DNA from 2 places in the Achromobacter sp. ESBL13 genome. Region 2 is predicted to be linked to the other one. Evidence: riboswitches for the same ligand, from Rfam matches in the RefSeq annotation. Region 2 holds a riboswitch; the other holds the start of a gene.
The links. Region 2 has a riboswitch for thiamine pyrophosphate ahead of V6F88_RS12690 (LuxE/PaaK family acyltransferase). Riboswitches for the same ligand answer to the same signal wherever they lie in the genome.

Region 1 (6,195 bases), on a different contig from region 2:
GAAGCCGCCGCCGACGCCCAGACACGGCAAACGCCCAACATCGCCTTCGTGCCTTTGGCCTTGCCCGGCACGGCGGGGCCGGGAACCATCGCCATGATCATCAGCGGCGCGGCGTCGGTGGATGCTTCCATCACGCCGCAATACGCGCCGTGGGTCGTCGCCGTGACGCCGGTCATCGTGTTCGCGTTGCTGGGCCTGTTGTTCTGGGTGTGCCTGCGATCAGCGGGCCGTATCGTTGCCGTGATCGGACAAAGCGGCGTCGAGGCCATTTCCCGCGTCATGGGCTTTTTGCTGGTGTGCATGGGCGTGCAATTCGTCATCAACGGCGTCATGGAAATCGTGGGTGGTCATGCCGTTGGCTAAGCGGGCGGTGCGCCGCGCGGCGGCCATGGTGGGACGCGCGTTGCTGACTTTGCTGTTGGCCGCGTCCGCGTTGTGGGGATGCCTGGCGCTGGCCTATCAGGCGCCCGGCGGCGCCTGGGGCAAGGGCGTCGCCTGCGTCGCGTGGACGGCGCTTTGCGTGGCGGCGATCGCTGCCGTGTGGCGCGCCACCGCGTGGCGGCGGCGTGCCGGCTGGGCCTACGTGGTCGGGCTGGCGTTGCTCTGTGCCTGGTGGCAAACGCTGGCGCCATCCAACGACCGCATCTGGGCCGACGACGTGGCCCGCATGTTGCGCGGGTCCGTGCAAGGCTCCGTCGTCACCCTGGAAAACGTCCGCAACTTTGATTGGCGTGCCGACGACGACTACACCGTGCGCTGGGAAACGCGCCAATACGATCTGAACCAGCTGGTGTCCGTCGACATGGCGCTGTCGTACTGGGACGGCCCGGCCATTGCCCATACGCTGGTGTCCTTCGGCTTTGCCGACGGCCGCCACGTTGTCTTCTCGGTTGAAATCCGCAAGGAACGCGGCGAGCAGTTCTCGGAAATAGGCGGCTTCTTCAAGCAATTCGAACTCAGCGTCGTGGCCGCCGAAGAGCGCGACATCCTGTATGTCCGAGCCGGGCCGCGTGGCGAAAGCGTCTACCTGTACCCGGTACAAATGCCACCCGACGCCATGCGCCAATTGTTCCTGTCCTACGTGGACACGGCCAACGCCCTGACCACCACGCCGCGCTTCTACCACACGGTCACCGCCAACTGCACCACGCTGGTCTATCACATGGTCAACGCCATCGTGCCCGGCCTGCCGCTGGACTACCGGCTGCTGCTGTCGGGCTATCTGCCCGAATACCTCTACGAGCAGGGCGGCCTGGACACCCACGGGCCGCTGGACATGCTACGCAAGCGGGCGGCGGTAGGGGCTCTGTCGGCGCCGGGTGACGATGCGGTGGGGTTTTCGAGGCGGATCAGAAGCGAAGGTCCGTAGCGCCGTTGACGACCCCTCCGCGCAAGGGAGCAGTTTCTCCGCGTTACGGAACAGTGTTTTCCAGTGCACATTTCACGCCAATTTCATGGTTATGCAGTAAATTACCTTCCAGCGTGCAGATGTTAATTTTCTGAACGCGATTTTTCATCCGGTATCCGAACCGGTAGGTTTTTTAAGGAGGGCGTCAGATGCTTTGGCTGACGCTGGTCATTACCTGCATTCTTGCGGTCGCCATTGGCGCCATGCTGTTCCGTCACCCTGGCGTCGTGTTGTACGACCTGCTCGCGACGCAACGGGTCAATCGAAAAGCGGCCGCCCAAGAGCGGCGGCGTCTAGCGCAATTGCCCAAGCACGTGCAGCCGGCACCGGCGCCTTCCGTCGGCTAGCCCCACGCGTTGCAAGCGGTTTACACCGCCGTCAACGCATGATGTTTCGGGCGTCGATTTTGCCTACCCCGCCGGCCGTTCCAGCCCCAGATGTCCCCGCAGCGTTGTGTGTTCGTAGTCCGTACGAAACAAGCCACGCCGCTGCAACACCGGCACCACCTGTTCCACAAAGTCGTCGATGCCGGCCGGCAACGACGGCGGCATCAGGTTGAAACCGTCGGCGCCTTCGTTGCGGAACCAATGCTCCATCCGGTCCGCGATTTGCTCCGGCGTGCCCACCATCGTGCAATGGCCGCCGCCCGCCGCCAGGCGTCCCAGCAGTTGCCGCACGGTAGGTTGTTCGGTTTCGATGATGCGCAAAATGGTGGCGTAGCGGCCCTTGGGGCCCGTGAACTCAGGCAGCGGTACCAGCGCGGGCACGGGGGCATCCAGCTCCCAGGCGCTGCAATCCTGCAGCACAAAGGTGCCCAGCTGCCGTAGCGACGCGTCGCTGGGCAGCAACTCGTCCAGTTCGCGCTGCTTGGCGCGGGCTTCGGCTTCGGTTGATCCCACGTACGTAACCAGCCCCGGCATGATGGGCACGAAGGCGGTGCGCCCGGCGGCGCGTACGCGTTGCTTGATGTCGCGGTAATACGATTGCGCGGCCGGCAGGTCGTAGGCCACGGCGTATATCGCTTCAGCTCGCCGGGCGGCCAAGTCACGGCCCTGGTCCGATGCGCCGGCCTGGAACAGGACCGGGTGGCCTTGGGGCGGGCGCGGCACGGTTAGCGGGCCGTCTACCACGAAGTGGTCGCCGTGGTGGTGGATCGGGCGCACGCGCTCGGGCACGCCATAGACGCCGTCGCGATCGATGGCCAGGGCGTCATCCTTCCACGAATCGAACAAGCGCAATGCCACGTCCACGAATTCTTCGGCGCGCGCGTAGCGCCAGTCGTGCCCCGGCATGGCTTCAAAGCCGTGGTTGCGGGCTTCGGCGTCGAACATCGAGGTGACGACGTTCCAACCCATGCGTCCGCCCGATATGTGGTCCAGCGACGCCACCATGCGCGCCGCGTGGAACGGCGTGAAAAAGGTGCTGGATACCGTGCTGATCAAGCCGATGTGCGTGGTGGCGCGCGCGATGGCGGCCATGGTCGTCAGCGGCTCCAGGTACCAGCGCGGGCCGTCGCCGATGTTGTCGGTGGACTGGCCGTCGGCAAAGAAAATGGCGTCCAGCTTGCCGCGCTCCGCCGTGCGCGCCAGCGATTCGTAATAGCGGATGTCGCCCAGGCGTTCAGCAGCCGAGGCCGGATGGCGCCAAGCCGCGCGGTGGTGGCCGCAGCCGAAGATGAACAGGTTCAGGTGCAACATGGTGATCAGTTCTTCACCAGGCCGCCGTCCACGACCAGGTTCTGGCCGGTGACGCTGCGCGACCAGGGGCTGGCAAAGAACAGAACGGCATCGGCGAATTGTTCCGGCGTGGTGACGGCGCGCAGCGGCGTGCTGGCGGCGATCAGGTCGAACACGGCTTCGGGGGTGGCGGCCGACGCGTCGGTGGTGCGCAAGAGGCCGCCGGACACCATGTTGACCGTGATGCCGTCCGGCCCCAGGTCCTGCGACAGCGTCCGCGTGAACGACAGCAGCGCGGCCTTGGCGGCGGTGTAGTCGTGATACGGCACCACCGGGTTCTGAACAAGGTTGGTGCCGATGTTGATGATGCGGCCCACCCCTGCCTGGCGCATGCCGGGCAGGGCGGCTTGCGTCGTGTTCAGGGCGCCGCGCACGCTACCTTCGATCTGCTGGTTCAAGTGGTCCCACGTCAAGGTGTCGGCATGCGGGCGCGCGTCGCCGTTGAAGGCGAAGGCGGGCAGGGCGTTGTTGACCACCGTCGTGACGGGCATGCCGAAGTGGTTTTGCGCCTGCGCGATCATGGCGGCCACCGCCGTCGCGTCGCGCACGTCGGCCTGAACCGCCAGCGTCCGGTCGGACGCGGTGGCGGCCAGCGCTTGTGCGGCCTGCGCGCTGTTCAGGTAATTGATGACCACCTTTGCGCCTTCTCGCAGAAAGGCCCGCGTGATGTGCGCGCCCAATCCGCGGGCGCCTCCCGTCACGATAACCAGTTGTTCATTCAAGGCGGGGGCGGGGTGGGCAATGGGCATGGTGGGCTCGTCGGTTCACCGGCACGCGTGCAATCAGGTGCCGCAAGCGGGCGAACTTAGCATAAATCGATGCGTTGACAATGCCTTGCCGCGACCCTAATCTTGCGGCAATTCCTGGGGGAGCCTGTCTGGCTGAGATTCCGCGTCGTCGCGGTAACCCTTTGAACCTGATCCGGGTAATGCCGGCGAAGGGAAGGACATCGCGCCACTCGCGCGCCCTCCCTAGTGCTTTGATCCATCAGCGGCCCGCCTTGCGAACGGTGCCGCGACGCGCGTCCGGCCGTTTGCCGGGCTAGGGAGGACCGCTTTCCATGCTGACCCAAACCACGGCCTTGATGTGGCTGCTGCTTTTTTCGGGTGGCTTTGCCGCCGCCAGCGTGCTGTATACGCGACGCAAGCGCGGCACCCTGGAAGACTACATCGTGGCGCGCAACAGCCAGGGCGCTTTTGGCACCATCCTGACGCTGATGGCGTCAACGCTGGGTGCGTGGATTCTGTTTTCGCCGGCGCAGGCCGCCACCTGGGGCGGCTTGGCGGCGGTCATCGGCTACGCGCTGGGGTCCATGTCGCCGCGCCTGGTCATGATTCCGTTGGGCCGGCGCATGCGCGAACTGATCCCGCATGGTCACACGCTGACCGAATTCCTGATGGCGCGCTACGGTCGGCCCATGTACGGGCTGGCGCTGTTCATCATGCTGTTCTACCTGTTCATCGCGCTGTCCGCCGAGGTCACGGCCATTGCCAAGCTGGTCACCATGCTGGCGCCCGTGCCGCTGTGGGCCACGGCCGCCATCGTGATGGGCACGACGCTGCTCTACACCACGTATGGCGGCCTGCGGTCATCGATCTTCACCGATCAGGTGCAGATGATGGTCATCGTGCCGCTGCTGGTGTTGCTTTGCGTGGTCGGCTGGCAGGCGGCGGGCGGGGCGTTACCGACGATCGAAGCGTTGCAAGCCAAGGCGCCACAGTTGCTGGATCTGACCGATCCCGTGGGTGTGAAAGCCGGCCTGACCTTCTTCGTGGCGATTTTGCTGACCGGCATCTTTCACCAGGGCAACTGGCAGCGCATCTATGCCGCCAAAGACACGCGGTCGATGCGCAATGGTTTTTTGCTGGGGGGCATCCTGGCCGCGCCGTTCATCTTCCTGATGGGCTTGTTCGGCCTGGCGTTCGTGGGGCTGGCGCCGCAGGGCGATAGTTCCATCGCGCTGTTCAGCGTCATCATGCCGCACGCGCCCGCCTGGTTCGTGATTGCGTTGATCCCGTTGGGCCTGTCGTTGGTCATGAGCACGGCCGACACCGCCATCAGCGCCGTGTCCAGCATCGTGGCGGTGGATATGCGCCGCCTGATGCCGCGCGCCACCGGCATGGATATGAAGCGTCTTGCCCGTTGGGCGGTGTTGCTGCTGGCGATTCCGGTGATGATCGTGGCCTCGCAGGGCTACAGCGTGCTGTATCTGTTCCTGCTGGCCGACCTGCTGTGCTCGGCCGCTGCCTTTCCGGTGTTCTATGGCCTGTTCAGCCGCAAGCACGATGGCGCCACCGCAACAACCGCGACCGTGGCGGGGCTGGCGGCCGGCCTGTTCTGCTTTCCGGCGCCGGGCGACAAGCCGACGTTCTTGCTGGAATCGTTCCTGCTTGCCGCGTTTGTTCCGGTGCTGGTCACAGCGGTGATGCGCTGCATGCGTCGCGGCGCCAAGGAGTTTGATCTGTCTACGCTGAGCGCGGCGGTGCGCCGTTTGGACAAGGACCCGGCCTGATGGTGGCTTGAATTCCGGCCTGAGATCCGGCCTGAAATCCGGCCTAAATTCCGGCCTAAATTCCGGCCTAAGTTCCGGCCTAAGTTCCGGCCTGACCCCGGGGCGGGCAGCCAAAACAAAAAAGCCTTGGAACACGTTGCGGTGTCCAAGGCTTTCTTGTCTGGAATATTGGTGGAGCGGAGGAGGATCGAACTCCCGACCTTCGCATTGCGAACGCGACGCTCTCCCAGCTGAGCTACCGCCCCAATGAAGCAAGAGCAAAACTATACCTGAACAATAAAGCGCCGCGCAATACGGCGTGCGGCAATTATTTTCAGACGAATTCCAGGGTGGCCACCACCGGCGCGTGATCCGACGGCTGCTCGTTGCGGCGCGGCTCTTTGTCGATGACGCAGGCGACGCAGCGCTTGACCAGCGGGGCCGACAACAACACGTGGTCGATCCGCAGGCCGGCATTGCGGCGGAAGGCGAATTGACGGTAATCCCACCAGGAAAACGACTTTTCGGGCTGCTCGAACAGGCGGAACGAATCGGTCAGG
Region 2 (6,195 bases):
CCACCGCCAGCAGGCGGAATCGGAAGGCCGGCGTCATGGGCGCGCCCCGGTCATGAATTCGTACACCTGCGCGCAGGTGGCGTTGAACGCCGCGCCGTGTCGCATGGCTTGCGTGCGGGGCGCGGGCAGGTCCACCGGCAGGTCGGCCAGCATGCGGCCCTGGTGCATGACGGCCACGCGGTCGCCCAGGTAGACGGCTTCGCTGATGTCGTGCGTGACGAACAGCACGGTGGTATTGCGCAGGCGGCACATGCGCAGCAGGTCGTCTTGCAACTCGCCGCGCGTGATGGCGTCCAGCGCGGCAAAGGGTTCGTCCAGCAACAGCAAGGCGGGTTCAAGGATCAGCGCGCGGGCCAGCGCCACGCGGCTTTGCTGGCCGCCAGACAGTTGGCGGGGATAGTGCTGCGCGTGGTCGGACAGGCCCAGCATGGAAAGCAGATCGTGCGCGCGCCGGGTGTCTTCAGGCAGCGGCCGGCGTTGCAACGACACGGGCAGCAGCACGTTGTCGATCACATGTTGCCAATCCAGCAGCGTCGGCGCCTGGAATACATAGCCCAGTTGCGGGCCGGGCGCCGCGGGCGTGCCGTCTTGCAGCACCACGCGGCCGGACTGCGGGGTCAACAAACCGGCGGCAAGTTTCAGCAGCGTGGTCTTGCCGCAGCCGCTGCGGCCAACCAGGCAATGAAAGCCGCCGGCTTGCAGGCGCCAGTCGATACCGTGCACGATGGGCGCGCGGCCGGGGTAGGTGTAGACCGCCCCGTCGATGTGCAGGAAGGGGCGGGACGCGTCCGCAATCATGGTTCGTACGACGCGTAGGGGTCGGCGGCGGTTTCGGCGGACTGTTCGATTTCGGTCATGCGCACCAGGTCCAGCAAGTTGAAGCGGCCGTCGTGATGCCAGCCGGCCTCGGGCATGCTCATCGCCCCAATCGCGCTGACGCGGGTAACGCCCACCGCGCCCAGTTGATCGGCCAGGCGATACAGCTCTTCGGGCGTCGCGGCCACGCCCGCCGTTTGCAGGTAGTGGCGGTGGGGCGCCACGTGCGCCGCCACGTCATCCAGGGCGTCGATGCCCGCCACCACGATGCTGCGTTGCAGGGCCGTCGGCGATAGCGTGGGGGCGGCATCAACATAAGAGACTGCCCAAGCGGCGTCGGGGTCGCCGATCAACGCGTCGGCATCGTGGGACGGCAAGTGCCATTCGATGGACTGCCGCCATTTGGCCACCGCAGCCGATTCGGCCAGGTCCAATGGGCGGCGGGGAAAGCGGCGATGCAGATTGGCCAGCTCGCCCGCCAGGTAAGCCGCAAAGTCGCGCGGCGCTACCTGGCCGCCGCGCTGCACGTAAAAAATCTGCGGCGAATAACAGCCTTGCTGGTCGTAGCGCATCACATCCCATGCCGCACGGCGTGCCAGAGCGGGGGCCTTTTGGGCGTCCAGCGCGGCTGCGCTGACCACGCCGAAGCCCAGCTTGTGGCCATGCGGCAGAAAGCGCGTCGTGACGGGCAGGCGGCGCTGGATGGCATGCAGCGCGTCGTTGCCGCCATACGCCACCACGGTATCGGCCTGCGCGTACAGCGCGGCGGCGTCGTCCTCGCCCGCGCCGCGCCACCAGACCACGGCCAGGCAGTCGGCCAGCGGCGGGTGCACCTGGGCCAACAGGTGCGCGAACCAGCCGGCAAACAGCGGTTCGGCGCTGGGCAGCTTGCCGATATTGCCGGCCTTGACGAGCAGACCGCAGATCAGGCTCCATAACGCCAGCGCGGGCACGTTGCCGGCCCAGCTGTGCACCAGCAATTGCGGGCCGTGGGCGCGCACCGCGCCGCCCTTGGCCGCCGGTTGAAAGCCGTCCAGCACCTTGGGGTTGGCAAAGTCCTCGGCCACAAAGCGATGCAGCTGTGGCGCGCGGAAGGTCTTGAAAAAGCCGGTCAGGCCCAGCCGCACCATTTGCGCGTCATAGCCGCTGACGATCGGCAACAGCGCGTCGGCTTGTTGCCGGACCGGGTCGTCAGGATCCAGCAGCCGGGCAATGGCGCGATCAATCACGTTGATGATTTCCGACACCGTCATCGTCTTCAGATGCCGGGCGCTGGCCTGCTTGACGCGTTCGGCCAGCGCTTGCATCTGTGACGCGGTCAGCACCGGCACGGCCACGTCCACGCGCCGGCCGTTCTGCTCGAAAGGCAGGGTCTGCCATTGGACATCGGCCGAAGCCAGCCCCGGCAGGTATCCCGCATGGACCCGTTGCACGCTCATGGCCGCGCAGACTGAATGAATGCTTCGACGGCCAGCGAGCAGCCCTTCGCTTGCGCGCCTTCGGCACGGCCCAACAGCAAAAAGCCGCCATCGGCCGGTTGCCCGACGTCTTCGGTGAGGATGGTGCTGACCGAGTTGAAGTTGCCCAGGTCGCAGTGCGCCAGAATGCCGCGTTCGCCCGCGGGAACGGTCCGGCCGGTCGCCGGGTCGACCAGGCGCGAGCGGATCCAGTGCGGCCCCGATTTCACGGACGGGACCGTGGCATTGCCGTCGTCGTAAAACTGAGTGCTGAGTTCGGTCATGCCGTACATGTTGATGCACAGCGCTCGCGGCACGCCCAGCAGCTCGGAAAGCTCGGCATAAAAGGTGTCCAGCGGCAGCTCGCGCGACTGGCCCTTGTAGCCGCCGGTATCCAGAATGCGGCTGCCCGGCGGCAAACGGAACGTGCGGCCCGCCTTGCGCAGCGCATCGATCACATGCACGAAGCTGAAGCTGGCGCCCAGCAGCGCGTAGGGCCGGCCATCGCTTTCGGCCTTTTCCAGGCGGCGCAACAACCCATCCAGGTCGATGCCCTGCGGCGACATGAAATAGCGGCTGTCTTCGGTGCCGAACGCGGTCATGGCCAGCGCCAGATAATGCGCCAGCGACGAATTGGGCATGGCGACTTCGTCCGGAAACAGAATGCCTATCGGCAGGCGCGGCGTGCCCTGCATGACGCGCGCGGCGAAATTGCGCGTCATGGACAGGTCGTAGACGTCCAGATGCGGGTGAAAGTGCCGGCCGCGCATATCGGCGCGCGTGGTGCCGCTGGTCATGAAGACACGCTCGTCGGGCCGTGGCGCCTCGCAACGCAGCTCCATCGCCTTGAAGGCGTCGATGGGCACGGCGGGAATGTCGCTCCAGGTCTTCACATTGCGCACGGTGGCGCCGCGCCGCTGGCAAAACGCGCGATACGGCGCGTTGGCGCCATATTGATACGCAAAAAGCCGCAGCGCCAACTGGTCGAACTGCGCGTCGGTGCAGCCGTCCTGGGCAATGAATTCAAGAATTTCCGCGACGGGCGGGGCAGCGTTGTTCATGGGCGTTCGTGGATTCCGGTACAAGGAAGCTCCGAAGCCCGCCCGCGCAAGCGGCGCAAAGGCGCGGCAGGGTCGGACGATTGCTCTTCTTACGCCGGCATGAACCGGGTCAAGTTCGCGGGTCTGAATCTCAGCACTGGCGTGCACCCCGGAGCGAAGGCAATGTTAACCCGCTCTAGGGTTCGCCGCTTAGGTCGAATCCTTGCTGACCATCCATTCGGAAGGCTGCGGGGTCATAACCGCTGGCCAGGACGATGGAACGCACCTGGCATACGCCAGCCTCGCGTAGCCGTTCGCAGTATTTGTGCAGCGAGGAAGCGTCCTCATTGAGGACAAAGGGAATGCGCTCGTGACAAGCCTGGGCAATGAGTTTGATGTCATCACGCGCAACTGCGCGCCCGGTGCCATCGCCCCTTGGGCCCAGCGCATTCCACAATTGGGCGGCTCGCTGCCCGTGCGGGATGTTGAACGGCAGGTGGCGAAACTTTTGCAGTGGTAAGTCGGTCAGTCCTTGCTTGATGCCGAATTCTGCTGCAACGACTGCCGAAAAATAAATCGGCAGAGACTCGTCGAGCATCTGCCGGAAGTACCGGGTGGCAATTTGGTGGTTGGGGCGAGTCGCGTCGACGAGCGAGATCAGATAGCTGGTATCCAGCAACACTGCTGCCGTCATGAGTCGTCGCCACGCAGTGATTCAACCCATCGTGTTGCGTCGGGTACGTCCGCCCAGGCCGCGGTGCCTTTGCGTACCATTCGCTGGAATTCATCGTCGTCGTACGCGGGGTGGTGCACCTCAAACGAGCGCAGATTCAAATTGCGCAATTCACCGGTTCGTAAATTCTCTTCAGCGGTCACGTGCAGCAAGGCTGGGCGATAGAGGCGATTTTCGCTCTCCTGTGCCAGTAATTGCTGAGTGGCGGCTACCGTAAGCGATTTGCCATTTTCAAGCACAAGGTGAACGTTCGCTTTGGTCTTGCCGCCCCAGTCCACGATTTTGCCGTGTAAGTACTTTTCCACGGTTACCCAAATATCGACGGATTGTTTGAAGTCTGACTGGGCATTGACGATCGTCAGCGCGCGCCGCGTGTTGTCTTCAAGGGCGTAAACACGATCGGGATTGTTGCGTGCCTGGGCTTGCCAGCGCTCGATGACCGCCGCGCGCCGGGGATCAATGGCTTCGAGAGAATTCGGGACGGCTAAGCGTTCCACATCGGCCCAGAGCGTTGATGCCGCCAACAACCCTTCGGCGACTAAAACCAGCGACCCTTCTTCTATCGACACCAGCACTGCGGCCGGGTTGACCTCTCGAGTGGACCCTTGCAGAAAGTCGCTGACGTCTTTTTGAAACTCGCCAAGCAGGCTCAAGGGAACAGCCTTTGGGCCCACATCAACGCCGTTGATGCGGTCGCGCACAGCGAAGCGAAGATTGGCGGCCGGTTTCATACCGACGATTGTAGACCTCGTGCCCGGCTTTTTTGCCGGCATGTAATATTTTGCAAGCGGGCGCCGAGGCGGGGGTAAACGCCAGAATTTGGACGTAAAAAAATCCCCACAGCGGTGGAGATCAGGAGGGCTGGTGGCCTGGGGCGGAATCGAACCACCGACACAAGGATTTTCAATCCTCTGCTCTACCGACTGAGCTACCAGGCCAACACGTACTCGGTGCAAAAAGCCCAGCGCGGCGGCTGGGCTTTTTTTGGGACTTGATATTGCTATCGAAATCCCAATAATTCTTTTGGTGGCCTGGGGCGGAATCGAACCACCGACACAAGGATTTTCAATCCTCTGCTCTACCGACTGAGCTACCAGGCCAACGAAGTCCGCAACTATACACAATTTTTTTTGCCCACGCCAGCCGCAGGGGAAGATCCGCCAACTATTTTTCGCCCCGCCGCGCCTGCCAACTGTTGGGTGAATGGAACGGAAGGTGCGACGCAGGGTCGCGCAAGCGGGCGCAAGTGGGCTGGGGATAACCCGCAGGGGTATAATCTTCCAGTTAATTTCGTGGCAGTTCTTTACGCATCCACATGTCGGTAGCTGTCCTTGCCTTCGGTCTGAACCACACGTCCGCGCCGGTTTCGGTTCGCGAACGCGTGTCCATGCCCGTCGATCTGGTCAAGCCTGCGCTGGAAGGCCTGCGTTCGGCATTCGGCGGTTCCGTTCGTGAAGCCGCCATCCTGTCCACCTGTAATCGCACCGAAATCTATTGCGCGGCCGACGGTCACGTCGCTGATCAATTGCCCGCCTGGCTGGCTGAACATAACCGCCTGGACGCCGGCACGCTGCGCCCGCACCTGTACCGCCATCATCAAGACGACGCCGTCCGTCACGCTTTTCGCGTGGCCAGCGGGCTGGATTCCATGGTGCTGGGTGAAACCCAGATCGTGGGGCAGATGAAAGACGCCGTGCGCGCCGCCGGCGAAGCCGGCTCGCTGGGCACCTTGCTGCATCAGATGTTCCAGCGCACGTTCTCGGTGGCCAAGGAAGTGCGGTCGCAGACCGCCATCGGCGCGCAATCGGTGTCCATGGCCGCCGCCGCCGTCCGCCTGGCCGAGCGCGTGTTCGGCAACCTGGACCAGGCCCGCACGCTGTTCATCGGCGCGGGCGAAATGATTGAACTGTGCGCCACTCACTTCGCCGCGCAACGCCCGCGCAGCATGGTGGTGGCCAACCGCACGGCCGAGCGCGCCGAAATCCTGGCCAACCGTTTTTCGGCCAGCACCATGAAGCTGTCCGACCTGACGGATCGCCTGTCGGAGTTCGACGTCATCGTCTCCTGTACGGCAAGCTCCCTGCCCATCCTCGGCCTGGGGATGGTGGAACGGGCTACGCGCCTGCGCCGCCACCGCCCCATGGTCATG

Region 1: linked by a shared signal. The riboswitch ahead of V6F88_RS01010 (sodium:solute symporter family protein) and the one ahead of V6F88_RS12690 (LuxE/PaaK family acyltransferase) in region 2 are both predicted to bind thiamine pyrophosphate.

Annotation. Positions count from the first base shown of each region.
Region 1 covers NZ_JAZEVT010000001.1:203,364-209,558, forward strand. Annotated here, with positions in the region: gene V6F88_RS00985 (MarC family NAAT transporter) at 1-363, shown strand, start outside; gene V6F88_RS00990 (lipoprotein N-acyltransferase Lnb domain-containing protein) at 350-1,369, shown strand; gene V6F88_RS00995 (hypothetical protein) at 1,558-1,755, shown strand; gene V6F88_RS01000 (LLM class flavin-dependent oxidoreductase) at 1,819-3,105, opposite strand; gene V6F88_RS01005 (3-oxoacyl-ACP reductase) at 3,111-3,893, opposite strand; TPP riboswitch at 4,000-4,104, shown strand; gene V6F88_RS01010 (sodium:solute symporter family protein) at 4,205-5,656, shown strand; tRNA gene V6F88_RS01015 (tRNA-Ala) at 5,826-5,901, opposite strand; gene xth (exodeoxyribonuclease III) at 5,970-6,195, opposite strand, start outside.
Region 2 covers NZ_JAZEVT010000002.1:846,168-852,362, forward strand. Annotated here, with positions in the region: gene V6F88_RS12675 (ABC transporter permease) at 1-37, opposite strand, end outside; gene V6F88_RS12680 (ABC transporter ATP-binding protein) at 34-798, opposite strand; gene V6F88_RS12685 (acyl-CoA reductase) at 795-2,255, opposite strand; gene V6F88_RS12690 (LuxE/PaaK family acyltransferase) at 2,252-3,334, opposite strand; TPP riboswitch at 3,404-3,495, opposite strand; gene V6F88_RS12695 (hypothetical protein) at 3,510-4,007, opposite strand; gene V6F88_RS12700 (hypothetical protein) at 4,004-4,777, opposite strand; tRNA gene V6F88_RS12705 (tRNA-Phe) at 4,909-4,984, opposite strand; tRNA gene V6F88_RS12710 (tRNA-Phe) at 5,071-5,146, opposite strand; gene hemA (glutamyl-tRNA reductase) at 5,362-6,195, shown strand, end outside.